DNA from 4 places in the Pandoraea sp. NPDC087047 genome. Region 3 is predicted to be linked to each of the others. Evidence: predicted binding sites of a transcription regulator. Region 3 holds the regulator's gene; each other region holds the start of a gene.
What was found. The regulator sigma-54, encoded in region 3, starts transcription at its own class of promoters, with help from an activator protein. The targets are predictions, from matches to a motif close to TGGCANGNAANCTGCTTT.
Positions count from the first base shown of each region.

Region 1: a site for sigma-54 is predicted at 6,086-6,103, ahead of nirB (nitrite reductase large subunit NirB). Genes of this name have one in related genera too.
Region 2: a site for sigma-54 is predicted at 5,148-5,165, ahead of prpB (methylisocitrate lyase). Genes of this name have one in related genera too.
Region 4: a site for sigma-54 is predicted at 2,658-2,675, ahead of ACIPHM_RS12125 (acetyl-CoA acetyltransferase). Genes of this name have one in related genera too.

Region 1 is NZ_JBIUZU010000005.1:480,736-488,173, forward strand. It holds gene ACIPHM_RS12385 (efflux RND transporter periplasmic adaptor subunit) at 1-264, opposite strand, end outside; gene ACIPHM_RS12390 (DUF1656 domain-containing protein) at 261-470, opposite strand; gene ACIPHM_RS12395 (FUSC family protein) at 467-2,467, opposite strand; gene ACIPHM_RS12400 (MarR family winged helix-turn-helix transcriptional regulator) at 2,471-2,944, opposite strand; gene ACIPHM_RS12405 (acyl-CoA dehydrogenase family protein) at 3,143-4,312, shown strand; gene ACIPHM_RS12410 (MFS transporter) at 4,444-5,922, shown strand; gene nirB (nitrite reductase large subunit NirB) at 6,273-7,438, shown strand, end outside.
Region 2 is NZ_JBIUZU010000006.1:326,072-333,509, forward strand. It holds gene prpF (2-methylaconitate cis-trans isomerase PrpF) at 1-305, opposite strand, end outside; gene acnD (Fe/S-dependent 2-methylisocitrate dehydratase AcnD) at 317-2,926, opposite strand; gene prpC (2-methylcitrate synthase) at 2,930-4,081, opposite strand; gene prpB (methylisocitrate lyase) at 4,109-4,999, opposite strand; gene ACIPHM_RS14010 (hypothetical protein) at 5,239-5,535, opposite strand; gene prpR (propionate catabolism operon regulatory protein PrpR) at 5,516-7,438, shown strand, end outside.
Region 3 is NZ_JBIUZU010000003.1:173,057-180,494, reverse strand. It holds gene lptC (LPS export ABC transporter periplasmic protein LptC) at 1-393, shown strand, start outside; gene lptA (lipopolysaccharide transport periplasmic protein LptA) at 390-1,091, shown strand; gene lptB (LPS export ABC transporter ATP-binding protein) at 1,084-1,887, shown strand; gene ACIPHM_RS06380 (RNA polymerase factor sigma-54) at 1,964-3,472, shown strand; gene hpf (ribosome hibernation-promoting factor, HPF/YfiA family) at 3,615-3,968, shown strand; gene ptsN (PTS IIA-like nitrogen regulatory protein PtsN) at 4,151-4,660, shown strand; gene hprK (HPr(Ser) kinase/phosphatase) at 4,741-5,706, shown strand; gene ACIPHM_RS06360 (PsiF family protein) at 5,909-6,229, shown strand; gene rapZ (RNase adapter RapZ) at 6,405-7,277, shown strand; gene mutY (A/G-specific adenine glycosylase) at 7,346-7,438, opposite strand, start outside.
Region 4 is NZ_JBIUZU010000005.1:415,441-422,878, reverse strand. It holds partial or broken gene ACIPHM_RS12130 (acyl-CoA synthetase) at 1-1,442, opposite strand, end outside; gene ACIPHM_RS12125 (acetyl-CoA acetyltransferase) at 1,453-2,619, opposite strand; gene ACIPHM_RS12120 (TRAP transporter substrate-binding protein) at 3,314-4,333, shown strand; gene ACIPHM_RS12115 (TRAP transporter large permease subunit) at 4,349-6,211, shown strand; gene ACIPHM_RS12110 (SDR family NAD(P)-dependent oxidoreductase) at 6,314-7,069, shown strand; gene ACIPHM_RS12105 (LysR family transcriptional regulator) at 7,108-7,438, opposite strand, start outside.

The sequences.
Region 1 (7,438 bases), on a different contig from region 3:
TTGCAAGGCGAGCGTGTAACGGTCGCGGTCGATCACGAACAGCAGATCGCCACGGTGCACCTGCTGGTTGTCTTTGACTTCGACGTCGGTGATGAGGCCCGAGACATCGGGGGCCACCTGCACGATGTCGGCGCGAATCCGGCCGTCACGCGTCCACGGGGCGACGGTGTAGTAGTCCCACAGATGCAGCAGCACGAAGATCGCGACGCAGGATACCGCGAGCGTCAGGACGACGGGGCCGAGAGAGCGAAGTTTCAGTTTCATGGTTGGCAGGCGCGCGCGATGGCGACAATGCCGCCCAGCGCGATGATGTACACAGCAAGGTTGAATAACGAACGGTGCCAGACGAGCTTGTAAAAGCCGATGCGTGCGAGCACGAAGCGCAGCGCGCCCGTCAGCACGAAGGCCACGACCATCAGGGCCAGCAGCATCGGCACGAACACGCCGTAGATATCGATCTCTGCGCTCATTGGGCACTCCCGGGTTTCGTGGCGGGGAACAGCGCGATATGGATGTCCATGAGCGAGGCGCGTGCGCTGCGCGAGGCCTGATCGCCATGGGCTACCAGCGAGCGCACGGCCCCCAGCAGTTTGTCTTGCAACGTGAGGTCGGGGCGGCTCACCAGGTCGTCGAGTCGCGCCTGATAGAAGCGCGCCACGTCGGTGAGCGCGGCCTCGACGGCATGGCGCTGCGTTGGATTCAGATGCGGCAACTCACGCTGCAAGGCGAGCGCCGAGAGCTCGATGCGCACTTCGGTGAAGCCGTCGCTCGATGTCTCGCTTTCGCTCGCCGCCAGCCGCGGCACGAGTTGCCCCAGCCGGTCGAGCAGGCGCGAGCGCAGGCGGTTGTGCTCGCTCACGGAGCGTCCGACTGCGTTTTTCGCGATATCGCGCCAGCTCGAATGAATCAGCCGGCGCATGGCCACGCGTGTGCCGAAGGGGCGCGTCTGCAAGGTCCAGAGCAAGGCGAACAGCACGCCCGCCAGACCCGCGATATTGCTATTGAAGAACGCCGGGAAGTCGGCGCTGTAGCCGCCCTGAATCCCGACGAAACTCGCCGTGTTCACGGCCACGAGCATGGCCACCATCGTGAAGCGCGGTTGCGCGATGAGCGTGCCGAGCAGCAGGTACGGAACGGCAAACATCGCCATGAGCAGCCCGAAGTCGTGCGCATTCGTCAGGATGAAGAACACGTACACGGCCGCGAACACCACGCACACGGCCGTCGCCCAGAAGAACGAGCGGATGAAGGGCGCCGGTTCGTCCATCGCCGCGAAGAAGCAACACGCGACGGCGCCGAGCGAGACACCGGCGGCGCCGTCGTTCCAGCCGGTGTAAATCCACGCCATGCCCATGAGGAACGTGCACAGCGCGGCGGAGACGGTCGAGAACAGCAGCAGGCCGTGATCGTAGTGACGTGCGCCACCCAGCTCCCAGTGCGGGAAGGCGGGGGTCCATTCGGGGGCGTCGTCATGCTGGCTGAAACGGCGCTGCAACGAGGCGCAGTCCTGCCAGAGCTGCACGAGCGAGCGCAGACGATCTTCCGTTGCCGCCACCAGAGCGCCGTACCAGTCCGACGCCTCACCAGCCGACTGTGGCGGCTTGAGCAAATGGGCGGGCGCGGGCGAGGGGGCGCCGCGTCGCAGCCAGGCCACGACTTCGGCCATCTTCGCTTCGAGTGCTTCGGGCGCACCGTTCGGATGCCGGCGCAACGCCTGCACGAGCGACGCCACCGTCGAGAGCACAGGCATCATCATCGTCATGCGGCCGCGCAATTCCTGCGCGTCGCGCACGCGCTCCGAGGTGTCGGCGTCGTAGGAAAGCTGGCTGATCAACTGGTCGAGCGCCAGAATGTCTGCCGCCATGCGGTGCCGGCTCATGTGGCGCGTCGCCCGGCCGTCAGGGTCGGCCGACAGCATGTCGGCGGTCCAGCGGGCGGCGTCGGTGAGCCAGCGCGTCGAGCGATCGTGCAGCACTTTCGCCACGCTGGTGGGCAGAATCACGGCGCCTACCACGCTCGCGCAAACGATGCCGAGAATGATCTCTTCGGAGCGCGCAATCGCGATATCGAAGATGCCGGACGGCGTATTCACGGCGGGCAGTGCAATAAGCGGCAGCGTGTACGACGCGAGCAAAAACACGTAGCTGCGCGGCGAGCGATGCAGCAGCGAGATATAGAGCAGCGTGCCGGTCCACAGCCCGATGGCCGCCATCAGTAACTCGGGGGTATCGACGAGCGCGGGGACGAAGGCGATGGACGCGGCCGCGCCCAGCAACGTGCCGAGCACGCGGTACAGCGCTTTGGAGCGCGTGGCGCCAGTGAGTGGGTGCGAGACGATATAGACCGAGGCCATCGCCCAGTACGGGCGCGGCAGACCGAGCGCGAGCGCGATGTAGAGCGCCAGCATCGAGGCGACGAACGCCTTGATCGAGAAAATCCAGTCGCGTGAGGATGGCCAGGTGAACACGGTTTACTTCTTGGGGGGCTCCATCGCGAGGATGGCACCGTTCGGGCCGGCCGCGCGGTTGAGCGTTTCGAACACACGCAACACCGCTTCGAAATCTTCTCGGGGGATGTCTGCGAACACCTTCGCGCGCAACTGGCTGAGTTCGATTTCGAGCTTTTCGGCGAGCGCTTCGCCAGCCTCCGTGAGCCGCAGCGCATTGGCGCGCCTGTCGCTGGCATCGACTTCGCGCAGCACGAGACCCGCGGCGCACAACTGATCGAGCAGTCGCACGAGAGACGCACCTTCGAGCCCGACGTATTCCGCGAGCTCGACCTGCCGCACCCCCTGTCCGAGGCGGCGGATGAACAGCAACGGGCCTGCGCTCGCCGCGGAAATACCGTATTCGACGATCGCGCCCTGCGATAACTGGCGCCACTGTTTGCCGGCCAGCAGCAGATGGCTGGTGAAGGCAAAGCGGAGCGATTCTAGGGAGGTCATGGCGATAGATTATATGTTAACTAATAATTAGGATGCTAGCTAATAGGGTGTTGCGCCAGACGAAGGAATCGTGGGAAGGCTCGCGGGAAATGACGGCGCAGCCACGCGTGGCGCGCCTCGCGGGGGCGTGCGCGGGTAAGATAGCCGCATTCGAATGAGACACGCGAAAGTGTTACGGCATATTTCAAAGGAAGGGCGATGACATCGAAAGGACTGGATAACGAATCGTTCGAGTTGCTGCTCGCGGCGGTGCAACGCTTCATCCGCGAGCGGCTGGTGCCCGCCGAGAACGAGGTGGAAGCGCACGATGAGGTGCCCGCGTCCATCGTCGACGAGATGAAGGCGATGGGCCTGTTCGGCCTGTCGATTCCCGAGGAATTCGGTGGCATCGGCTTGTCAATGGTGCAGGAAGTGCGCGTGGCCTACGAATTCGGGCAGACATCGCTGGCGTTTCGTTCAGTGTTCGGCACCAATGTGGGCATTGGCTCGCAAGGCATTCTGATGGACGGCACCGACGCGCAGAAGCGCGATCTGCTGCCGCGCGTGGCGCGCGGCGATCTGATCATGTCGTTCGCGCTTACCGAACCGGACGCGGGCTCGGACCCCGCCGCGCTCAAGACACGTGCCGTGCTCGACGGCGACACCTATGTGATCGATGGCGTGAAGCGCTTCATTACCAATGCGCCGCGCGCGGGCGCGTTCACGCTGATGGCGCGCACCGGCGGCGGCGGCGCGGGCGGCATCTCGGCGTTCATCGTGCCGGCCGATACGCCAGGGCTGTCGCTCGGCAAGCCCGACAAGAAGATGGGCCAGCGCGGCACCAAGACCTGCGACGTCGTGCTGCAAGGCGCACGTGTTCCGGCGGCGAACATCATCGGCGGCGAGGCGGGCAAGGGGTTCAAGACGGCCATGAAGGTGCTCGACCGGGGACGCCTGCACGTGGCGGCGCTCGCCTGCGGCATGGCGCAGCGCATTCTCGCCGAGTCCGTGGCCTATGCGCGCGAACGCAAGCAATTCGGTCAGCGTATCGGCGACTTCCAGCTCGTGCAGGCGATGCTCGCGGACAGTCAGGCCGAACGCTATGCGGGCTGGTCGATGGTGCAGGACTGCGCGGCGCGTTACGACGCGAAACCCGCGGGCAAGCGCGATGCCGATGTGAGCACCCTAGCGTCGTGCGCCAAGCTGTTCTGCACGGAGATGGTCGGACGCGTGGCCGATCGCGGCGTGCAGGTGCACGGCGGCGCAGGCTACATCAACGAGTACAAGGTCGAGCGCTTTTATCGCGACGTGCGACTGCTGCGTCTGTATGAAGGCACCACGCAGATTCAGCAACTGATCATCGGGCGCGCTCTGATGCAGGACGATTGAAGCTGAACGGCTGAACAGCCCGATCGCTGCGCCGCAACACAAGACTCAAGACTGGCGGCGCTCAATCTCCGGCAGCGGCGGCGCGGCGGTTGTAATACACTCGCTGGCGTTCGCTGCCCCCGAGAGCCGTCGTGTCCGAACCGTCCCCGTCGCATCAGTCGTCCCCTGCATCGCCCCAGCCCGCGCCGCCCGGTGCGACGACTGCGCTGACGGCGTCTCAGACTGCGTTGCCATTGCTCGTGGCGTCGACGTTCTTCATGGAGAACCTCGACGCGACCATCATCACCACCTCGATACCCGCGATGGCCGCAGACTTCGGCGTCGCGCCATCGCAGCTCTCGATCGGTTTATCGGCTTATCTGGTGGCGCTCGCCGCGTTCATTCCGGCGAGCGGCTGGCTGGCGGACCGGCTTGGCCCGCGCCGCGTTTTCCCCTCGGCGATTGCGCTGTTCACGCTGGCTTCGGTGCTGTGCGCGATGAGTACGAGTCTCGACATGTTCACCCTGTGCCGCGTGCTGCAAGGACTGGCGGGCGCGATGATGGTGCCCGTCGGCCGGCTGGTCGTGTTGCGCAATACGCCGAAGCCTACGCTGGTGCGCGCCATCGCCACGATCACCTGGCCGGGACTGGCCGCGCCGGTGCTCGGCCCGGCGCTCGGCGGCTTCATTTCGTCGACATGGAGCTGGCACTGGATCTTCCTCATCAACGTGCCGCTGGGCATTGCCGCGTTCGTGGCGGCGCTGTGGCTGGTCAAGCCGTCGCCGGGACAGCGCAAGCCGTTCGACCTGTCGGGGTTCATCGCCAGCGGCGTCGGAGCCAGTCTGCTGATGTTCGGCGTCGAGCTTGCCAGCCGCACACCTGCCGACTGGCCGATGGTGATCGCGTGTCTGGCCGTCGGACTGCTGGCGATGGCGTGGTCGATTCGCCACTTCGTGCGCACGCCCCATCCGCTCATCAATCTCGGTGCGCTGCGCGTGCAGACCTTTGCTGTGACGGTGTGGGGCGGTTCGCTCTTTCGCATCGCCATCGGCAGCGCACCGTTTCTGCTGCCGCTGATGTTCCAACTGGCGTTCGGCATGAGTGCGGTGACGTCCGGGTTGCTGATGCTCGCGCTCTTCGCGGGCAACCTCGGTATCAAGCCTGCGACCACGCCGATCCTGCGACGCTTCGGCTTTCGCGGCGTGCTGCTCGGCAACGGCGTGCTGGTGGCCGTGGGATTCGCCATGTGCGCGTTGCTCTCGCCAGCGACCCCGTTGTGGGTCATCGCGCTGGTGCTGCTCTTCGGCGGCATCTGCCGGTCGGTGCAATTCACCACGCTCGCGACGATGGGCTTTGCCGACGTACCGCCCAGCGACATGAGTGGCGCGAGCACCCTGTTTTCCGCGCTCCAGCAGATGACGACCGGGATGGGCATCGCCCTCGGCGCGCTCGTGCTCAAGATCACCGAAGTCGCTGGGGCGACGCCGTTCGGCACCGCCAGTTTCCGGTGGACGTTCGTCGTCATGGGCGCGATCGCACTGCTCGCGCTGATCGATGGCGTGCGTCTGCCTGCCGATGCGGGCGCGCAGGTGAGCGGGCACAAGCCGTCGATGCCGTCGACGTCGCGCTGATCGCCCCGGCGCGGCGCATCATCGTGGTGCATATGCGTCGGGCGGCGCACCGCGACGCACTGGTGCGGTGCAATAGATTCCGCCAGCTTTTCGGGCGTTTCCCATAGACAACCCGCCTTCTTCTCCTTATCCGGCAACGCTTTGCCGATGATGATGTCCGGCCTGGCACGCTTGTTGCGTTAGCTATAACGCCAGCGGCAAAGGCGTCGCCGGCAATGAATTCAGGGGCGACGTCAGGCGGGACAGCCGGCGAGAACCCCACAGGACAACGGCGTCCCTCTGTGCTCCGGCACGGATGGACGCCGTTTTGTTTTTCGGGCGCTCAAGGCGCTGCAACAGGAGAAGACCCCATGCGCAAACCTCGTCTGGTCGTCATCGGCAATGGCATGGCGGGCATTCGCACGCTCGAGGAGCTGCTGGAGATCGCCCCGCAGCAGTACGACATCACCGTGTTCGGGGCCGAGCCGCATCCGAACTACAACCGCATCCTGCTCTCTCCGGTGCTCGCAGGCGAACAGGCGTTCAAGGACATCGTGCTCAATTCGCTGGAGTGGTATGCCGAGAAGGGCATCACGCTGCATCTGGGCAAGGAAGTCACGCAGATCGACCGTCCGCGCCGCGTGGTGCGCTGTGCCGACGGCACCGAAGCGCCTTACGATCGGCTGCTCATCGCCACGGGCTCCAGCCCGTTCATCCTGCCGGTGCCGGGCAAGGATCTCGACGGCGTAATCAGCTACCGCGACATTCGCGACACCGAGATCATGATCGAGACGGCGCAGCTCAAGCGCCATGCGGTCGTGATCGGCGGCGGCCTGCTCGGGCTGGAAGCCGCCAACGGGCTCAAGCTGCGCGGCATGAACGTTACCGTGGTGCATCTGGCCGAGACGCTGCTCGAGCGTCAGCTCGACAGCACGGCGGGCAAGCTGCTGCAACAGTCGCTCGAAGCGCGCGGCCTCGCGTTCCGTTTGTCGCATCAGACGTCCGAAATTCTCGACGACGGCCACGGCAGCGTGCGCGCCGTGAAGTTCAGCAACGGTGACGAGATCGCCGCCGACCTCGTCGTGATGGCCGCGGGCATCCGCCCGAATACCACGCTGGCCGAAGCCGCGGGGCTGCATTGCTCGCGTGGCATCGTTGTGTCCGACACCCTGCAAACTTACGATCCGCGAATCTACGCCGTGGGCGAATGCGTGAGCCACCGTGGCGTGGCGTACGGTCTCGTCGCGCCGTTGTTCGAGCAGGCCAAAGTTTGTGCGAATCACCTCGCCCTCATGGGCATCGGCAGTTATCGCGGCTCGGTGCTCTCGACGAAGCTCAAGGTCACGGGCATCGATCTGTTCTCGGCAGGTGACTTTCTCGGTGGCGAAGGCACCGAAGAAATCGTGCTGTCGGACCCGGCAAGCGGCGTCTACAAGAAGCTCGTGATTCGCGACGACAAGCTCGTGGGCGCGTGTCTGTATGGCGACACGGCCGACGGTGCGTGGTACTTCAAGCTGCTGCGCGAAGGGCGCGCGCT
Region 2 (7,438 bases), on a different contig from region 3:
CCGCTCCAGTCGACGAACTTCTGATCGATCGAGACTTGCCCGAAGAGATAGTCCACATCGTGGTCCGGGCGCTCGCTTTTCGCGACGATGACCGTCTTGCTGGTGCTCGACGTGGCCCCGCCCATGCCGTCGATCTGCTTGCCGTACGGGTCCGGGCTGCCGATCACACGCATGAGCAATGCGTCGCGCGCGGCGCCCGGCACCTGGGCGGCGGCGGGCAGATCCTGCAGGCGGAAGAACACGCCCTTGCTGGTGCCGCCACGCATATACGTGGCGGGAATGCGAATTTGTGGCTGATGTGCCATCGCGTCTCTCCTCAGGCAGCCGCCTGCGACGATTCCAGAAAGTCCTGCGCGAAGCGCTGAAGCACCCCGCCCGCCTCGTAGATCGATACCTCTTCGGCCGTATCGAGACGGCAGGTCACCGGCACTTCCACGCGCTCGCTACTCCCGTCTTTCTTGTGGCGATGGATCACCAGCGTGAGGTCGGCGCGCGGCGTGCGCTCACCGATCACGTCGAACGTTTCGCTGCCGTCGATCCCGAGCGTCTTGCGATTGGTGCCCGGCTTGAATTCGAGCGGCAACACGCCCATGCCGACCAGATTGGTGCGGTGAATGCGCTCGAACCCTTCGGCGACGATGGCCTCGGTGCCTGCCAGACGCACGCCCTTGGCAGCCCAGTCACGCGACGAACCCTGACCGTAGTCGGCCCCGGCGATCACGATGAGCGGCTGCTTGCGCGCCATGTACGTCTCGATGGCTTCCCACATGCGCGCGATCTTGCCTTCGGGCTCGATGCGCGCAAGCGATCCGGCCTTGACCTGCCCGTCGACCACGACCATCTCGTTCTTGAGCGTCGGGTTGGCGAACGTGGCGCGCTGCGCCGTGAGGTGATCGCCGCGGTGCGTGGCGTACGAGTTGAAGTCTTCTTCCGGCAGGCCCATCTTCGCGAGGTATTCCCCCGCGGCGCTGTCGGCCATGATGGCGTTGGACGGCGAGAGGTGATCGGTCGTGATGTTGTCGCCCAGCACCGCCAGCGCGCGCATGCCGCGCAGCGTGCGCTCGCCCGCGAGCGCGCCTTCCCAATAGGGCGGACGGCGGATATAGGTGCTCATCTCGCGCCAGTCGTACAGCGGTTCGGCCTGCTCGCCCGGCTCGCTCGATACCGCGAACATCGGCTCGTACACGCGGCGGAACTGCTCCGGTTTGACGCTGGTGGCGATGATCGCGTCGATCTCTTCGTCGCTCGGCCACAGGTCGGCAAGTTTCACCGGCTTGCCGCTCGCATCGACGCCCAGCACATCTTTCTCGATGTCGAAGCGGATGGTCCCGGCAATGGCATAGGCCACCACCAGCGGCGGCGACGCGAGAAACGCCTGCTTCGCGTACGGATGGATACGGCCGTCGAAATTGCGGTTGCCCGAGAGCACCGCCGTGGCGTAAAGATCGCGCTCGACGACTTCCTGCTGAATCACCGGATCGAGCGCGCCCGACATGCCGTTGCACGACGTGCAGGCATAAGCGACCACGCCGAAGCCGAGCGTCTCCAGCTCCGGCAGCAGCCCGGCAGCTTCCAGGTACAACGTGACGGCCTTCGAGCCGGGTGCGAGCGAACTCTTGACCCACGGCTTGCGGGTGAGGCCCACGCGATTCGCATTACGCGCGAACAGCCCGGCCGCGATCATATTGCGCGGGTTATTGGTGTTCGTGCAGCTCGTGATCGCCGCGATGATGACCGCGCCGTCAGGCATCAGGCCCGGTTCGTTCTCGACCTTGCCGCTGATGCCACGCGCGGCCAGCTCGCTCGTCGGCACACGCTTGTGCGGGTTCGACGGACCGGCGATGTTGCGCACCACACTCGACAGATCGAACGTCAGCACGCGTTCGTACTGCGCGTTCGCGAGGCCGTCGGCCCACAGGCCGGTCTGTTTCGCATAGGTCTCGACGAGCGCAACGAGCGCGTCGTCGCGGCCGGTGAGCTTGAGGTACTTGATCGTTTGCGCGTCGATGTAGAACATTGCCGCCGTGGCACCGAACTCGGGGGCCATGTTCGAGATCGTCGCGCGGTCGCCCAGCGTGAGGTTCGCGGCACCTTCGCCGTAGAACTCCAGATAGGCGGACACCACCTTTTCCTTGCGCAGGAACTCGGTCAGCGCCAGCACGATGTCGGTCGCCGTGATGCCCGGCTGCGGCTTGCCCGTCAGGTCGACACCGACGATATCCGGCAGACGCATCCACGACGCGCGCCCGAGCATCACGCTCTCCGCTTCCAGACCGCCCACACCCACGGCGATCACGCCCAGCGCATCGACCATCGGCGTGTGCGAGTCGGTGCCCACGAGCGTATCGGGATAGGCCACGCCGTGCGTCACCTGAATCACCGGGCTCATGCGCTCCAGATTGATCTGGTGCAGGATGCCGTTGCCCGGCGGAATCACGTCGACATTGCGAAACGCCTTCTTCGTCCAGTTGATGAAGTCGAAACGGTCTTCGTTGCGGCGATCTTCGATGGCGCGGTTCTTCGCGAAAGCATCCGGATCGAAGCCGCCGCACTCCACCGCCAGCGAGTGATCGACCACGAGCTGCGTTGGCACCACCGGATTGACGAGCGCCGGATCGCCGCCCTGTGCGGCGATGGCGTCGCGCAAGCCCGCGAGATCGACCAGCGCGGTCTGGCCGAGAATGTCGTGGCACACGACGCGGGCCGGAAACCACGGGAAGTCGAGATCGCGACGTCGCTCGATCAGTTGCCGGAGCGAGTCGGTGAGCGCCGCCGGATCGCAGCGGCGCACCAGGTTTTCGGCCAGCACGCGCGACGTGTACGGCAGCGTGTCGTAAGCGCCCGGTGCGATGGCCTCGACGGCAGCCCGCGCGTCGAAATAGTCGAGCGACGTCCCGGGCAGGGATTTACGGTATTCGATATTCATGTCTTACCGCTTCTCGATCGGCACGAACTGGCGGTCTTCCGGACCGGAGTAATTGGCGCTCGGACGAATGATCTTGTTGTCGATGCGTTGCTCGATGATGTGAGCGCTCCAGCCGGACGTGCGCGCGATCACGAACAGCGGCGTGAACATCGCGGTCGGCACGCCCATCATGTGATAGCTCACGGCGCTGAACCAGTCGAGGTTCGGGAACATCTTCTTGACGTCCCACATCACCGACTCCAGACGCTCGGCAATGTCGTACATCGCCGTGTTCTGCTGCGCCTTCGACAACTCGTGCGCGACTTCCTTGATGACCTTGTTGCGCGGGTCGCTCACGGTGTAGACCGGGTGGCCGAAGCCGATGATGACTTCCTTGTTCTCGACGCGGTGACGGATATCGGCCTCGGCTTCGTCCGGCGAGTCGTAACGCTTCTGGACTTCGAACGCCACTTCGTTGGCCCCGCCGTGCTTCGGGCCGCGCAGTGCGCCGATGGCGCCGGTAATGGCCGAGTGGATGTCCGAGCCCGTGCCCGCGATCACGCGTGCGGTAAATGTCGACGCGTTGAATTCGTGCTCGGCGTACAGGATCAGCGAGGTATGCATCGCGCGCACCCACAGGTCCGACGGCTTCACGCCATGCAGCAGGTGCAGGAAGTGACCGCCGATGCTATCGTCGTCCGTCTCCACATCGATGCGCACGCCATTCTGGCTGTAGTGATACCAGTACAGCAGCATCGAGCCGAGGCTGGCCATGAGGCGGTCGGCGATGTCGCGCGCGCCCGGAATATTGTGGTCGTCCTTCTCCGGCAGCACGGTGCCGAGCACCGACACGCCCGTGCGCATCACGTCCATCGGGTGAGCGGCGGCGGGCACGGCTTCGAGCGCGTCCTTGACGGCGGCCGGCAGCCCGCGCAGCGACTTGAGCTTGGCCTTGTAGCCACGCAGTTCGGCTACCGTCGGCAGCTTGCCGTAGACCAGCAGATAGGCGATCTCTTCGAATTCCGAGGTCTGCGCCAGATCCAGAATGTCGTAGCCGCGATAGTGCAGATCGTTGCCCGAACGGCCCACGGTACACAGGGCCGTGTTGCCTGCGGTCACACCCGACAGGGCGACGGATTTCTTGGGCTTGAAGCCGGTGGCGGTCGTCTCGCTCATGTTCATTCCTCCAGGATCAGGGGTTCGTTATTTCTGTTGTGCGAACAGCGCGTCGAGCTTCTGTTCGTAAGCGTGGTAGCCGATGCTCTCATAGAGCTCGGCGCGCGTTTGCATCGTGTCGAGCACCGCCTTTTGAGTGCCGTCGCGACGAATCGTGTGATAGACGTTCTCGGCCGCCTTGTTCATGGCACGGAACGCGGAGAGCGGGTACAGCACCAGACCGACCTGCGCGCTCTTGAGTTCTTCGACAGTAAACAGCGGCGTCGAGCCGAATTCGGTAATGTTCGCGAGCACCGGCACTTTGACCGCGTCGGAGAACTGGCGGTACATCGGCAGCTCGGTCATCGCTTCGGGGAAGATCATGTCGGCACCGGCTTCGACACACGCGCAGGCGCGGTCGATGGCGGCCTGAAGCCCTTCGACGGCGAGCGCATCGGTGCGCGCCATGATGACGAAATTCTCGTCGGTACGCGCATCGACCGCCGCCTTGATACGGTCAACCATCTCCTGCTGGCTCACGATGGCCTTGCCCGGACGATGGCCGCAGCGCTTCGCGCCGACCTGATCTTCGATGTGCATCGCGCCTGCGCCGAACTTGATGAGCGACTGCACCGTGCGGGCGATGTTGAATGCCGACGGGCCGAAGCCGGTGTCGACGTCCACGAGCAGCGGCAGATCGCACACGTCCGTGATGCGGCGAACGTCGGTGAGCACGTCGTCGAGCGTCGAGATGCCCAGATCGGGCAGGCCGAGCGAGCCGGCGGCCACACCGCCGCCCGACAGATAGATCGCCTTGAAACCGGCCGCCCTGGCGAGCAGCGCGTGGTTGGCGTTGATCGCGCCGACAACCTGCAACGGTTGCTCGGTCTTGACGGCCTCGCGGAAGGCGGCGCCGGCCGAACGAATGGTTTGCGTCACTTGAGTCCCTCGGTCGTGTGGGGTGCGGGCGGTGCTCTTGACTCACCTGCGCGCACCGGGTTGAGTCGCGGTATGTCACCCGATATGTGCCCGTCATGCATCGGCTACGGCGAGTCACGCATCGTCACGGATAGTTATGGCTACATCGTTAGCAATGCGCGTGCCAGCGATGCGCCCCGGCGCGCGCCGCCATCGGCTTTTCGCGTCTGTGGAGATTTCCGGGCATCTAACGCCTTCATTTATCGAAGGAAATTCTTCGCTGATGTGACGTTTACGTCAAGTTGAAATTCAACGCTTTCTGCGGATGTTTTGTTGCACGATGTTTCATTTTGATACATCAATGAAATTTCAGGTTTCATCATGATACGATAACGTTCACTGCCTGCGACCGCCGCCGCGCACTTGCCGACGCTCCCCGCCATGCCGAACTCGATGCCCGCAGATTTGCCACCGCGCCTGCCCGCGACCGCCGCAGGCTTGTCACGCGCCGGGTCAACGCCCGCCGCGCGAAAACCGGTGATCTGGGCGGTCGGCATCAGCAAGCTCGGTGAGTTGTATCGCGACATTGCGCCGGACTACGCCGGGCTGGCCGACGTTCATATCGTCGACAAGGGGTACGAAGCGCTCGTCGACGCGCTGGAGAGTCTGCCTGCCGGGAGCGTCGACGGCGTCGTGGCCGCTGGCTCGCACGGCGACTTCCTGCGCGAGCGCCTCGCGTTGCCGGTGGTGCTGGTCAAGGTGACGGGGTCCGACGTGATGCACGCACTGGCCCGCGCAAGGCGCTCGCTGCCGTCTTCCTCGCCCGATTCCCGAATCGCACTGGTGTCGTATGCGCGCCCCGCCCAGGAGTTCGAGCGCTTCAAAAGCGCCTTCCATCTCGACATCGCGCAGCACACTTACGTCGACGCTCAGAACGCCGAGGATCTCGTTCACCGGCTGCGCGACGAAGGCATCGAGGCCATCGTCGGCCCGGGGCTTGTCACGCAACTGACGGAGCGTGCCGGGCTCACCGGCATCTTTCTTTACTCGCAGGATTCGGTGCGCGCGGCGTTCGACACCGCGCTGGAAGTCGCGCGCGTGGGGCGCATCGAAGCCCAGCGGCGAGAGCGTCTCAATACGGTGTTGCGGCATTTGCACGAAGGCGTGGCCGCTGTCGATCTGGACGGGCGCATCGAAGCGATCAATGCGTCGATGGCGGGCATGCTCGGCATTCCCGTCGCCGATGCCGTCGGCCACCGGCTCGACGCGATTGCTCCGGCGCTCGACATCGCCCGCACGCTGGAGAGTGCGAGTGCCGAACTGGAATCGATCGTGTCGATGGCGGGCAAGACGTGGGTCGTCAACCGCATTCCGCTGCTCGATCAGGGCACGCTGACCGGGGCGTTGCTGACCTGTCAGGACTCGCAGTCGTTTGCGCGCGTGGACCGGTCGCTGCGCTCGCGTCATCGGCCGCGGCATCTCGTGGCGCGTTACCGTCTGGACGATCTGATCGGCGATTCGGCCGCGATGTCACAGGTTCGCACCCTCGCGCGGCGTTACGCACGGACCGATTCGACCGTGCTCGTGCATGGCGAGAGCGGCACGGGCAAGGAGTTGCTGGCGCAGGGCATTCACAACGCCAGCCGCCGCCACGACTATCCGTTCGTCGCGATCAATTGCGCCGCGTTTCCGGAGACGCTGCTCGAGAGCGAACTATTCGGTTACGAAGACGGCGCATTCTCGGGCGCGCGGCGCGGCGGCAAGGCCGGTCTGTTCGAGACGGCGCACAACGGCACCATTTTTCTCGACGAAATCGGCGAGATGCCGATGCCGCTGCAAACGCGTTTGTTGCGGGTGTTGCAGGAGCGCGAAGTCCTACGTCTCGGGGCCAACGAGCCCGTGCCCTGCGACGTGCGCGTCATCGCCGCCACGCACCGCGACCTTCGTCAGCAAGTCGCCGCCGGGGTGTTTCGCGAAGACCTTTATTACCGTCTGAACATTCTGCGCATGGTGTTGCCGCCCTTACGCGAGCGCATGGACGATCTGCCGCGCCTCACCCCGCTCTTTCTGGAGCGCGCGCTCGCCCGCGCCGGGGCGCGCATGAGTGTCGATGCCTTGCAGGCGTCGCTGCTGCCGTTGCTCGCCGCCTATCGCTGGCCGGGGAATGTTCGGGAACTGGAGAATCTGCTGGAGCGCATCGCCGTCGTCTGCGCCGACGTGGTCGACGCGCGAGAGATCGGCCGGGCACGCTTGATTGAGATTGCCCCGGAACTCGGGACGATGCAGGAGACGTTCGCGTTCGATGTTTCAAAAACGAACGGGGGACGGAAAATCCCTGACTTGGGGTGGGGAATGACGGGAGCAGCGGGCAAGGACGTCGAAGCGCCACCGTTCGCCCCGCTCACGGGACGCGAACGCCGGGCGGCCGAAGAACTTGCGCGCATCCACGCCACGCTGGCG
Region 3 (7,438 bases):
GTGCGGGCGTTCACGCCGGATCAGCCGGAAGTGACCGCCACGAGCAAGCGCGGCACGCTCAACGCCGATATGTCGATCGTCGATATGTACGAAGATGCTGTCGTGGTGCGCCAGGCCGGGCCGCGCGATCCGGAAATGCGTGCGCTGTCGGAACACTTCCAGGTGCTCGTGAACGAAGACATCGTACGCACGGAGCTGCCCGTCGAGCTGATTCGCGGCTCGTCCGTGATGTTCGGCACCGGCATGATTTTCAATAACATCTCGCGCGCCGTACAATTGCTCGGCAATGTTCACGGCACGATCCAGCCGGCGGAGCTAGGCGGCAAATCCCCGGCATCGCCGGCCGCGCCCAGCGCGCCACCTCAGACCAAACAGGGCTCCAAGACCCCATGACCGATCGCCTTAACCTGCGACCCGCCTCCGTATCGATGCGTGCCCTGCGCGCGCTGGCAGCCGCTTTCGCCGTGCTCAGCGCACTGGCGTCGCCGCTGGCTCACGCCGAGCATGCCGACCGCGACAAGCCGCTCAACATCGAGTCGGATCACATGAGCTATGACGACCTCAAGCAGGTCAACATCTTTACCGGCAACGTGACGATGACCAAGGGGACGATTCTCCTCAAGGCCGATCGCGTCGAAGTGACTCAGGATCCGGAGGGCTATCAGTACGCTACGGCTTACTACAAGCCGGGCGGCCCGCTCGCCTATATGCGTCAGAAGCGCGACGGCGTCGACGAGTACATCGACGGCTGGGGCCAGACGATCTACTACAACGGCAAGACCGAAGTCGCTACGCTGACCACGCAGGCCACGCTCAAGCGCCTCGCCGGCGGCACGAAGGTGCTCGACGAGATTCACGGCAGCGTGATCACGTACGACACATACAACGAGGTGTACACCGCCAACAGCGGTGCGGATCAGGTCAACCCCAACAATCCGAACGGCCGTGTGCGCGCTACGCTCGCTCCGCGTAATGCGACGGGTGCACAGGCAACGCCGCCGGGCGGCGCGAGCAAGCCGGCCGCAGCGCCGCCCAAGGGCGATCTGCCGCCGCTGTCTCCCTCCAAGAACATCGGGAATCCGCGTGAGTAATTCTGCCAACAGCAACGCTTCGGCCCTCAACCCGAATACCGCGCCTTCGGGCAAGCCCAGCGCGCTCGTCGTGCGCTCGCTCAAGAAGCAATACGGCGCACGTACCGTCGTCAAGGACGTTTCGCTCGACGTGAAAAGCGGTGAAGTCGTGGGTTTGCTCGGGCCGAACGGTGCCGGCAAGACGACGTCGTTCTACATGATCGTGGGTCTGGTGCCCGCCGACGACGGCGAAATCCAGCTCGACGGCAACCGTATCAGCGAACTGCCGATTCACGAGCGCGCCCGTATGGGAGTGTCGTATCTGCCGCAAGAAGCGTCGGTATTTCGCAAGCTGACGGTCGAGGACAATATTCGCGCCGTGCTCGAATTGCAGATCGATGCACAGGGCAAACCGCTCAAGCGCGACGAGATCGAACGCCGCATTGAAGCGCTGCTCGACGAACTCCAGGTGAGCCATCTGCGCGAGAATCCGGCCATGTCGCTCTCGGGCGGCGAGCGCCGTCGCGTGGAAATCGCGCGGGCGCTGGCGACGCAGCCGCGCTTCATTTTGCTCGACGAGCCGTTTGCGGGCGTCGATCCGATCGCCGTGCTGGAAATTCAGCGTATCGTTCGCTTCCTGAAGGACCGAGGTATCGGTGTCCTGATTACCGATCACAACGTACGCGAGACGCTCGGCATCTGCGATCACGCCTACATCATCAGCGAAGGCTCGGTGCTCGCCGCCGGCACGCCTGACCAGATCGTTGCCGACGAAAGCGTCCGGCGCGTTTATCTGGGCGAAAATTTCCGGATGTAAAGCTAATTTTCCGCATGTAAACCCTGCCTTCGATAGGCAGCCGGGCCGGTTCCGTTGACGTGACAAAGCCTCTACAATGAAGGCGAGACACGCTATGAAACCGACTCTTCAACTTCGCACCTCGCAGCACCTGACCCTCACGCCCCAGTTGCAGCAATCGATCCGGTTGTTGCAACTGTCGACGCTCGAACTCCAGCAGGAAGTCGAGCACGCCCTCACCCAGAACCCGATGCTCGAGCGCGAGGACGATTGGCTCGCCGGCTCGGTTCGTGTGGGCACGGACGGGTCGCTGCGAAACGAGCGGAGCACGTCGCTCAGCAGCACGAATAACGGCCCCGAGACCGCCAACGGTCACGACGAATCGCGCGAACTCGACGGCGAAGCCCGCTTCGACGACAACGCGCAGGACAACGGCGGCGACTGGAGTCTGAACGACTTCGCCCGCTCAGGTAGCGCGTCGGACGACGACGACAACGGCCGTCCGCAACTGCACATCGATCATCCCAATCTTCGCGAACACCTGCTGGCCCAGTTGCGCCTGACGAAGGCCAGCCCGCGCGACCGCGCGTTGGTGGAATTCCTGATCGAATCGCTCGACGAAGACGGCTATCTCGGCACCCTGCTCGACGAGATCGAGGCGGACATGCCCGAAGAACTGGCGCTCGAGACCGAAGAGATCAACGCGGCGCTCGCCCTGCTGCAAAGTTTCGATCCGGCCGGCGTCGGGGCCCGCAGCCCCGCGGAATGCCTGCGTTTGCAGCTCCAGCGTCTGCCCGCCAGCGGCGTGCGCACGCTCTCGCTGCGGATCGTCACCGATCACCTGGAACTGCTCGCCGCGCGCGATTACACGCGTCTGCGCCGCCTGCTAGGGGTGACCGAAGACGGCCTGCGCGCCGCCCATCAACTGATTCGGTCCCTCGACCCGTTCCCCGGCGCCGCTTATGGCTCGCCGCAGGCCGACTACGTCATACCCGACGTGCTCGTGCGCAAGCAGGGCAGCAGCGGGTGGCTCGCCGAGCTAAATCCCGAAGTGATGCCGCGCCTGCGCATCAACGAAATGTACGCGCGCATTCTCCGAAACAACCGGAACGATCCGGGGACCGGCAACCTCCAACAGCAGTTGCAGGAAGCCCGCTGGCTCATCAAGAACATCCAGCAGCGCTTCGATACGATCCTGCGGGTGGCGCAGGCCATTGTCGAGCGTCAAAAGAACTTCTTCACGCATGGCGAAATCGGCATGCGGCCCTTGGTTTTACGCGAGATTGCTGATACGCTGGGTTTACATGAATCCACGATTTCACGGGTGACGACGAGTAAGTACATGCTCACTCCATTCGGAACTTTTGAGCTAAAGTACTTTTTCGGATCTCACGTGGCAACGGAAGCCGGGGGCGCCGCTTCGTCGACTGCCATCCGCGCACTCATCAAGCAACTCATAGGAGCAGAAGACCCGCAGAGCCCCCTTTCCGACAGCCGTATCGCGGAACTGCTGGCAGAGCAAGGTTTTGTGGTGGCGCGGCGCACTGTCGCGAAATACCGCGAGGCGATGCGAATCCCCGCAGTGAACTTGCGCAAATCTTTGTAGGACAGTCCTGGTGTGCCATGTTGGCTCGCTGGGGCATAACGCCGCAGTGCGACATTGCGTCATGCCAATGGCTCGCACTCCCGCTAGCCAGCGTCGCTGATGACGTGGCCTGCACTTCGGCATTTCAGCAAGGAGAGCAGCTATGAATCTGAAGATCAGTGGACACCATCTCGAACTCACGCCGTCCCTGCGCGAATTTGTCGTCAACAAGCTCGAACGCGTGTTGAGGCATTTCGACCAGCTCATCGGCGCCGAGGTGATCCTCTCTGTCGACAAGACCAAGGAGAAGGCCGGACGCCAGATCGCCAGCGTCACCGTGTATCTCAAGGGCAAGGAAATTTTCGTCGAGAAGTGTGACGAAAATATGTATGCCGCCATCGACAAGCTGATCGACATGCTCGACCGCAAGGTAGTGCAGTACAAGGATAAGGTTCAGGATCACGGTCGCGAGGCCATCAAGCACCAGCAACCTCCCGAGGCGGAACCGCTGCAATAACTCTGTCCAGGCGTGGTAGTCGCATTGGCTGACACTGACGAAAACCCGCACGGAACCACCCGAGCGCATATCCGTCTGTCGTAAGTCTGGCATCACCCACCGCGGGGCCGTTGAACGGCCCCTTTTGTATGGTTCCGCGCAGTTCCGTGTATTGCCGCGGGCTCGGCAGCGGGTGGTCTATAATGCGAGGTCAATCGGGGGTTGGAGGGCGACTAAGCGTTCGCCCGCATTACAAGATGAACCGTTTAGTCAAACTCTTACCTGCGTCCAACATCCTGCTTGGACTGTCTGTCACCAGCAAGAAGCGTGTCTTCGAGCAAGCCGGTCTTCTCTTCGAGAACAATGCCGGCCTGTCGCGCGCCCTGGTCACCGACAACCTCTTCGCCCGCGAGCGTCTGGGCTCGACCGGGCTCGGCGAAGGCGTGGCGATTCCCCACGGCCGCATCAAAGGCCTGAAGCATCCGATGGCAGCGTTCGTGCGCCTCGAAGATGCCATTCCTTTCGAAGCCCCCGACGGGCAGCCGGTTTCCCTGCTGTTCTTCCTGCTCGTGCCCGAGCAGGCGACGCAGCAGCATTTGGAGATCCTGTCGGAAATTGCGCAGTTGCTCTCCGATCGCTCGATGCGCGAGACATTGACCAGCGCAGCCAGCGCCGACGAAATCCATACCGCGCTCGCGAACTGGCAGCCCTGAGCCGCCGCCACCCGGTACGAACCGCCCGCGAACACAGACGAATTCAGTAGCTCTCACATCCAACCGAACGAGGCGACGCGGTGGAACTGACCGGCATCAACGCGCAAAGCATTTTCGACGACAACGCCGCGGCGCTGCGCCTGTCGTGGCTGACCGGCCACGAGGGATGGGAGCGCGGCTTCACGCCCGAGAGCGTGGCCAATGCCACCTCCAGCGCCGACCTCGTGGGTCACTTGAACCTCATCCACCCGAACCGGATTCAGGTGCTCGGTGAGGCTGAACTGGACTATTACAAGCGGCTGACGGAAGAAAACCGCAAGCGGCACATGGGCGAAGTCATCGCGCTGGAGCCGCCGTTCCTCGTGGTTGCCGACGGCCATGAAGTCCCGCCCGATCTGGTGCTGCGCTGTACCCGCTCGTCCACACCGCTGTTCACCACGCCGTTGAAGACGGCGTCGGTCATCGACAGCCTGCGCATGTACATTTCGCGTGTGTTCGCCCCGCGAACCACGATGCACGGCGTTTTCATCGATATTCTGGGCATGGGCGTGCTGCTCACCGGCGACTCCGGTCTCGGCAAGAGCGAGCTTGGCCTGGAACTGATCAGCCGCGGCCACGGCCTGGTCGCCGACGACGCGGTCGATTTCGTGCGCCTCGGGCCGGATTTCGTCGAGGGCCGTTGCCCACCGTTGCTGCAAAACCTGCTGGAAGTGCGCGGTCTGGGCCTGCTCGACATCAAGACGATCTTCGGTGAAACGGCCGTACGCCGGAAGATGAAGCTCAAGCTGATCGTTCAGCTGGTGCGCCGCCCCGACGGTGAATTCCAGCGTTTGCCGCTCGAAGCGCAAACGGTGGATGTACTCGGCCTGCCCATCAACAAGGTGATTTTGCAGGTGGCGGCCGGGCGAAACCTCGCCGTGCTGGTCGAAGCCGCCGTGCGTAACACGATTTTGCAGTTGCGCGGCATCGATACGCTCAAGGACTTCATGGCCCGCCAGCATCAGGCCATGAAGGATTCGGACGACGCCGAAGGCAAACTGCTCTGAACCACTGCCGCACGGCATGTGGCATAGGGCAATAATGTCGCCACGTACGGCGACGCCCCCCATTTCCCAAACCTGCGGGTATACCGCAACTTTTGCGGTTTTCTGTCAACGCCGCGCGATTGCGGCGCGTTTTCTATCATGTTGTAATCGCAACGCGGTCCATCCCCGTGCCCGTGCGTGTCGACCTTATGGAGAGACGATCATGAAGAAAGCACTCGCTGCATTGCTCCTGGTATCCCCGCTGCTCGCATCGCCCGTGTTTGCCCAGACGGCATCCGCCCCCAAGGCAGCCAACTCGCAGCAGAACAAGATGACGGCCTGCAACAAGGAGGCCACCGGCAAGACTGGCGACGACCGCAAAGCCTTCATGAAACAATGCCTGTCCGCTGGGGGCGCCGCACCGGCCGCCAAGCAGACGCAGCAGGAAAAGATGAAGACCTGTAACGCGCAAGCCAGCGGCAAGAAGGGCGACGACCGCAAGGCGTTCATGAAGTCGTGTCTGTCGAACGCACCGGCAGCCTGAGACGGGGTTTTCACCGCCATTTGCCTGACGGCGTCCCTCGCGGGCGCCGTTTTCGTTTGCACGACAGGATTTCACGCAAACTCAGGAAAAAAACGGGGGGAACAGCCTCGTTTTTTCCCGCTCGACACCCGTACGACACAATCGCTTACCATGAGGGTTGTATTCGGGAAATGTCATGAAGATCGTACTGATTACCGGTGTATCCGGCTCGGGCAAATCACTCGCCCTGAATGTCCTCGAGGATGCGGGCTATTACTGCGTCGACAATCTGCCGTCGCGCTTTCTGCCTGAGCTCGCCGTCTATCTCCAAACGCAGAACTACACACGTCTCGCGGTCGCCATCGATGCGCGCAGCGGCGGCTCGCTCGCCGACCTCCCCCCGATCATCGGTGGCCTGCGCCGTTTCGGCCATGACGTGCGCGTCTTGTTCCTCAACGCCACCACGCAAACGCTGGTGCAGCGCTTCTCCGAGACACGTCGTCGTCATCCGCTCTCCGTGGCTGACGAAGACGCGCTCTCGGCGACCGGCTCGCTCGTCGAAGCCATCGAAAAAGAGCGCGAGATGCTCAATAGCGTGACCGAACTCGGCCACCAGATCGACACCAGCAATCTGCGTGCGAGTGTGTTGCGCCGCTGGATTCGCAAATTCGTGCAGCACGATCAGACGGGGCTTACGCTGATGTTCGAGTCGTTCGGCTTCAAGCACGGCGTGCCGCTCGATGCCGATCTCGTGTTCGATGTCCGCTCGCTGCCCAATCCGTATTACGACCTGCAGTTACGCCCGCTGACCGGGCGTGACCAGCCGGTGATCGATTTCCTGTCGGCCATTCCCGAAGTCGACGAGATGATCAACGATATCGCCAGCTATTTGAAAAAATGGCTGCCGAGCTACATGCGCGACAACCGCAGCTATCTGACGGTCGCCATCGGCTGCACCGGCGGTCAGCATCGCTCCGTGTTTATCTCCGAGACGCTTGGCGAGCGCTTTCGTAACGAAGCCAGCGTGCTCGTGCGGCACCGCGAACTCGCGCCCATCGACGCGAAGTGATCGACTGAATCGACTGAATCGGCGGGATGGGCTGAATCGAGCTGATCGTCCAGCCCCGCCAGCCCGCTTCAGGCCGGTAGCGAAAGCTGGCCGTCGCCCGTCACGTGCAGCGACAGGGCGTCGGCAATTTTTCGGATCGGCGAAGGCAAACCCGCTGCCGT
Region 4 (7,438 bases), on a different contig from region 3:
AGTTCGTCGGCCTGTGCGGCCATGCCTTCCCGGGCCACCACCACTGCGAGCCCGCTCTCGCCCCACTTGGGGTCGGGCACGCCAAGCACTGCGCACTCGGATACACACGGGTGCGTGAGCAACGCTTCTTCGATCTCGCGCGGATAGACGTTCGAGCCGCCCGAGATGTACATATCCGACGCACGGCCCGTGATGTACAGGAAACCCTGCGCATCCACATGCCCGAGATCGCCGGTGTGGAACCAGTCGTCCTTGAATGCGCGGGCGTTGGCGTCCGGGTTGTTGTGATAGCCCATGAAGACGGCCGGACCGCGCACGCAGATCTCGCCCGAGGCGAATGCTGGCTGACGCGCGCCCTGCTCGTCAAGGATCGCCACCTCCATGCCGGTGCGTGGCAGCCCGCAGGTGCCGATGCGCGCATCGGGTGCGTCGTCGTCCTCGCCATGCAGCCACGGCGGCAGCACCGTGATGTTGCCCGTCACCTCGCCCAGCCCGTAGTACTGCACCAGCACGCGCCCGAGTTTTTGCAGGGCGTACTTCTGATCGGCGCGGTACATCGGCGCACCGGCATAGATCACGAACCGCAGCGAACTGTGGTCGTATTGATCGACAGCCGGATCTTCGACCAGCATCTTGACGATGGTCGGCACCGTGAACATGTTGTCCACGCGATGACGCTCGATGGCCTGCCAGACCTGTTGCGCATCCATCTTCTCGCCGGGCAGCAGCACACTCGCCGCACCGCGCGCAGTGTTGACGATGGCGTGAATGCCCGCACCGTGCGAGAGCGGAGCCACGACCATCGAGCGGCTGCGATATGTGATGCCGGGCATCAGATCCGCAAGATGGTTGGTCACAACGAACGCCATCTGCCCGTGCGAGAGCACCCCTGCCTTCGGATGCCCGGTCGTGCCCGACGTGTAGAAGAACCACAAGGGATCCTCGTACTCGACTTCCGCTTCATAAGACGGCGCGCCCGCATGTTCGGCCACCACCGTCTCGTAATGCAATTCGCCCGCGCGCGGCGCGCCCAGCGCAATCACATGGCGCAAGGCCGGGGACGCCGCGCGCACGGCGTCGACATGGCCCGCGAAGCCTGCGTCGTAGATCATGACGCTGGCGCCGCTCGACTGGCCCAGATAGGCGGCCTCGGGCGCGGTGATGCGAAAGTTCGTCGGTACCCAGACAGCGCCGAGTCGAAAGGCGATCCACGCACTCTCGAAAATCGGCAGGTTGTTGCGCGAGTGCACCAGCAGTTTGTCGCCCTTTCCTACGCCGAGCTTGCGCAGGGCGTCGACGGCGGCGTTCACGCGGGCGTCGATCTCGCCCCATGTGTGGATCCTGTCGCCGACGATCACGCCGGGTTCGTTCGGATGACGACGTGCAACGTCGGCCAGCAGGCGGCCGAGATTCATGACCTTCTTGAGCATGTCTGCGATCTCCTTGGTGCGCTTAGCGCGCTTCGAGAATGCTCACGTAGTTCGCCACCGCCGCGCCGCCCATATTGAAGACGCCCGCGAGTTTCGCGCCGGGGATCTGCATCTCACCCGCAGTGCCCGTGAGTTGCATTGCCGCCATGACGTGCATCGACACGCCCGTCGCGCCCACCGGGTGCCCCTTCGCCTTCAGGCCTCCCGACGGATTGACCGGCAGCAAACCGTTCTTCTCGGTCAATCCCTCGGCCAGCAGGTTCGCGCCCTGCCCGGGCTTGGCAAGTCCCATCGCCTCGTACTCGATCAGTTCTGCAATGGTGAAGCAGTCGTGCGTCTCAACCAGCGACAAGTCTTTCAACGACACGCCCGCGACACCCAACGCCTGACGCCAGGCGTGCTGCCCGCCTTCGAACGCCAGCGGATCACGACGCGAGAGCGGCAGGTAATCATTGACCTGCACCGCCGCGCGAAAGCCGACGGCCTTGGGCATCGTGCGCGCCACGTCGGCCTTCGAAATCACGAGTGCCGCCGCACCGTCGGACACCATCGAGCAATCGGTGCGCTTGAGCGGGCCGGCCACGAACGGGTTCTTCTCGGAGACGTTGCGGCAGAAGTCATAACCGAAGTCGCGGCGCATATGGGCGTACGGATTCACCGAGCCATTGCGGTGATTTTTCGCGGCGATGCGTGCCAGTGCGTCGGATTGGTCGCCATACCGCTCGAAGTACGCCTGCGCGATGGTGCCGAATACACCTGCGAAGCCTCCGGGAATGCCGGCCTCCTCGCGCGCATACGAACACTTGAGCAGAACTTCGCCGACCTGCGGCGTCGCGAGTTCGGTCATCTTCTCGAAGCCGATCACGAGCACATGCGTGGCCTTGCCCGCTTCGATGGATTGCAGCCCGCCATGCACGGCGGCGGATCCCGTCGCACACGCATTTTCGTAGCGCGTGGCGGGCTTGAAGCGCAGACCGGGAATCCGGTTGAAGACGAGCGACGACGGAAAGTCCTGATACAGGAAACCGCCATTGAAAGTGCCAACGTGAATGGAATCGATCTGCTCGGGCGCGAGGCCCGCGTCGTCGAGTGCAGCTTGAGCGACGTCGGCCAGCAAGACTTCGGCATCGACGTTATCGAGTTTGCCGAACTGGGAGTGGGCCCAGCCGGTAAGGCATGCAGCAACCATGAAGTGTCTCCGGAAAAATGGGGTCATCCAGACTCCGGTGAGCAATTTCGATGCCAGACCGAGACACAAGCCACGTCTGTCACGTCGACAGCTCATTCAGTCGTCATTGCGCGTTCCATCCACACCTCGCGCTTGTGGCGCGTTCGCAATTGACGTAAGCGTAAAGCGGGATTCACCGCTGCATCAAGTGAATTCGGCGGCAAGGGAAGCGAGATCGGAGGCGGCAAGTTTGCTGTGCCGCAGCAAAAATTCGGCGACGTGAGCGCGTGCGACACCTGTCGCATGTCTCGCGCATGAGGATGCGACAGGTGTCGCAAGGCGAACCCGAAATGCGACAGGTGTCACAGGGGGTCTGCCCCCCCGTTGCAGCTCCATCGCATGTGCAGCAAAGCACGCCGCGTGCCGTGCGCCGCGGCAGGAGGCTTGTTCCACCTGATAACGCATGGCGCGGCCATGCCGGCAAGAAGCACGGGATTTCACTAATGCTTAACAACGTAAGGGTTTTCCCGTTCGGGCCCCGAACTGGCATTCGATTTGCGTAAGATGATCCAGCCACTTGCGAGCCGCACTACCGGCACAGCGCGCGAACCTCGCGCATTGCCTTCCGAGTTGGCCGGGACGTTGCACGGCAACACGCGTGCATGTCTCGCGCTTCAGACGCAGTCACCAAACTTATAAACAGGAGACATGCAGTATGAGCACCATGGATCGCCGCCACTTCATCAAGGTTGTGGCCGCCACATCGGCCGCCGCCGCGACCGGCTTGTATCAGACGCAAGCCCACGCTGCCGAATTCACGCTGAAGTTCGCCAACAACCTCCCGGTCAGTCATCCGATGAACATTCGCGCCAAGGAGATGGCGCAGAAGATCGCAGAGCAATCGAAAGGCCGCGTCGACTTCCAGATCTACCCGAACAATCAGCTCGGCTCCGACAGCGACATGCTGAGTCAGATCCGCTCGGGCGCCATCGATTACTTCACGCTCTCACCGCTGATTCTCGGCACGCTCGTGCCGTCGGCGCAGATCTCGGGCGTGGGCTTCGCGTTCAAGGATTACAGCCAGGTGTGGTCGGCCATGGACGGCGATCTCGGTGCTCACGTGCGCGCGCAGATCGCGAAGACGACGGTGTTCGCCTTCGACAAGATCTGGGAGAACGGCTATCGCCAGATCACGACGAGCAGCCGTCCGATCAATTCGCCGGCCGATCTGAAGGGCCTGAAGATTCGCGTGCCGACGAGCCCGCTGTGGACGTCGATGTTCCGTGCGTTCGATTCGTCGCCCACGTCGATCAACTTCGCAGAAGTGTATTCGGCGCTGCAAACGCATATTGTGGAAGCGCAGGAAAACCCGCTGGCGTTGCTGACCACGGCGAAGCTCTACGAAGTGCAGAAGTACGTGTCGATGACGAACCATATGTGGGACGGCTTCTGGTTCCTCGCCAACAAGCAGAAGTGGGACAAGCTGCCCCGCGACCTGCAGGACATCGTCACCGCCAACGTGAACGCCGCCGCCGTGGCGCAACGCGACGACGTGCGAAAGCTCAACGACGGCGTGACGGCCGAGCTCAAGCAGAAAGGTCTCGTGTTCAACGCACCGAACAACGAGCAGTTCCGCGACAAGCTGCGCTCCGCAGGCTTCTACGCCGAGTGGCACAAGAAGTTCGGCGACGAGGCATGGGCCATGTTGGAAAAGTACACCGGGAAGCTCGCGTAAATGGAAACGTTGACGATGACGGCCGAGCCCACGCACGCGCTCGCCCGCCTCTTCTGCCATGTCAACCGCGCGGTGATGAAAGTCACCGAAGCGGCTGCCGTGCTGCTGGTGGTGGCGGAGACTCTCATCCTGCTCGCGGGCGTGATCTCGCGTTACGGGTTCGACAATCCCCTCACCTGGTCGGACGAGCTCGCGCAGATTCTGTTCATCTGGCTCTCGATGCTGGGCGCCGTGCTCGCCCTCGACCGGGGCGAGCACATGCGCTTGTCCGCCATCGTCAACAAACTTCCCGCCGCGTGGCGCGACTGGTTCCAGACCATGGCCGCGCTCACGGTCTGTGTGTTCGTCGCGCTCATCATCATGCCCGCGTACACGCATGCCATCGAACAGATGGACATCACCACGCCGGCGCTCGAAATTCCGGACGGGCTGCGCGCCGCCGCCCTGCCGGTGGGCGCCGCACTCATGCTCATTGCCGCTATTTCGCGCATGGCGCGCTGCTCCAGCCTGCGTCAGTTCGGCCTGGGCGTGCTGTTCGTCGCCGCGCTGGGCGCTGCCCTCTGGCTCGGGCGTCCCGCGCTCATTGCGATGGGCAACTACAACCTGCTGATCTTCTTCGTGCTGATCGTGGGCGCGTGCGTGGCGGGCGGCATTCCGATTGCCTTTGCCTTCGGTACGGCAACGCTGGCGTATCTGGCGCTCGTGACCGATGCGCCGTTGCAGATCGTCGTCAGCCGCATGGACGAGGGCATGTCCGGCCTCGTGCTGCTGTCGGTGCCGCTGTTCGTGCTGCTCGGCGCCCTCATCGAAATGAGCGGGCTCGCGCGCAGCCTGATCGAATTCATGGCCTCGCTGCTCGGACACGTGCGCGGCGGCCTGCAATACGTGCTGCTCGGGGCCATGTTCCTGGTGTCGGGCATCTCTGGCTCGAAGGCGGCCGATATGGCGGCCGTCGCCCCCGCGCTCTTTCCTGAGATGCAACGACGGGGCTCGAAGCAGGAAGACCTCGTTGCGTTGCTGTCGGCCACCGGCGCGATGACGGAGACGATTCCGCCGAGTCTCGTACTCATCACCATTGGGGCCGTGTGCGGTGTGTCGATCACCGCGCTCTTCGTCGGCGGTTTGTTGCCCGCCGTGATCGCCACGCTCGCCATCGTCGTGGTGTGCTTCGCCCGCTCGCGCAAAGAAGCGCCGAGCGCCGCGCGTCGCGCGCCCTGGGGCGTCATCGGCAAGACCTTTATCGTGGCGCTGCCCGCGCTCGCGCTGCCGATCCTCATCCGCACGGCCGTCATCGAAGGCGCAGCGACGGCTACCGAAGTGTCGACCATCGGCATCGCTTACACGATCGTGATCGGTCTGGTCGTCCATGCCTTCAAAAAGCATCTGAACTTCAAACGCCTTTACCCGCTGCTCACGGAAACCGCGGCGCTCTCGGGCGCGATCCTGCTCATCATCGGTATGGCCACGGCCATGGCGTGGGCGCTCACGCAGTCCGGCTTCTCGGCCAAGCTCGTCGGTCTGATGCACGGCGTGCCCGGCGGGCAAGTGGGCTTCCTGCTCATCTCGATGGTCGTGTTCATCGTGCTCGGCAGCGTGCTCGAAGGCATTCCGGCCATTGTGCTGTTCGGGCCGCTGCTGTTCCCGGTCGCGCGCTCGCTGGGGATTCACGACGTGCATTACGCAATGGTCGTGATCCTGTCGATGGGCATGGGCCTGTTCGCGCCGCCGCTCGGTGTCGGTTTCTACGCCGCTTGCGCCATCGGCAAGACATCGCCTGACAAGGTGTTCAACCGGATGTGGACGTACATGGGCGCGTTGCTCGTCGCGCTGCTCGTCGTCGTATTCATCCCCTGGATCTCGATCGGTTTCCTGAAGTAACGCAAAGCCCCTGACGGTTTAGCGATATCACCGACGGGCTCCACCGCGCTGCTGGCGGCGGAGCCCGAGCTGTAGAAATCTGTAAATTTAGGAGTCCATAGCATGATGGAGAAAGTTGCAGTAGTGACAGGCGGCGGCATGGGCATTGGTGCGGCCATCTGTGAACGGTTGGTGAAGGACGGCATGACCGTGGTCGTTGCCGATCTGAATGAAGGTGCGGCAATAGAAACGGCGGCAGCATTGAGCGCGTCCGGTGGCAACGCGTGGGCGCTCGCCATGAACGTGGGCGACGAGGCATCGATTGCCGGGGGCTTTGCACAGATCGCGCAACGGCATGGCCGCTGCGATGTGCTTGTCAACAATGCGGGGATCGCCAAGACGTTTCCGTTTCTCGACTATCCGCTCGGTCACTGGCATCAGGTCATGGCCGTGAACGTCACGGGCACGCTGCTGTGCGCACAGCACGCCGCGCGGCTCATGCGCGAGCAGCACTGGGGACGGATCGTCAATCTGGCGTCGGTGGCGGGCATTCTGGCCAGCGGCGGACGCACGGCTTACGGCACCTCCAAAGCAGCCGTGATCGGACTGACGCGTCAGATGGCGATCGAGCTCGCTCCGCTGGGCATTACCGCCAACGCCGTGGCGCCGGGGCCTATCGACACGCCGCTCACGCAGGTGCTGCATTCGGAGGTCTCGCGCCGCCACTACACCGAGACGACCCCGCTCGGGCGCTACGGCCAGCCGCGCGAGATTGCCGGTGCCGTCAGCTTCCTCGCGTCGGACGACGCCTCGTATGTGACCGGCCACATTCTCCCGGTCGACGGCGGCTTCGTGGCTGCCGGCATTCTGGAAATCTGACGGCGCGCTCGCGTCGTTTCCGTCATTCCCCCCCGCGCTCAGCGCAGGCTGGTGTCCGGCAGATCGGGCACCAGCCGCGCCCCCGGCGCGCGCTGCATCTCGCGCCACACGTTGCGCGCATTCTCCACGAACGTTGCAACGCAGGGGTTGTGGTTATCCCGGCTCCAGAGCAGCGCCACCTCCGCCACCGGCGCGTTGCGCAGCGGCTTGAACACCGCGTTGCCGGACGCGCTCGCGCTGCTCATCGACATCGGCACCATCGCCACGCCGAGCCCCTCCCCCACTAAATTGATGATCGTCTGCTGCAAATTGGTCTCGAGCCGAATGTGCGGCGAGAACCCCGCGCGGCGACAGTGCGTCACGATCAGG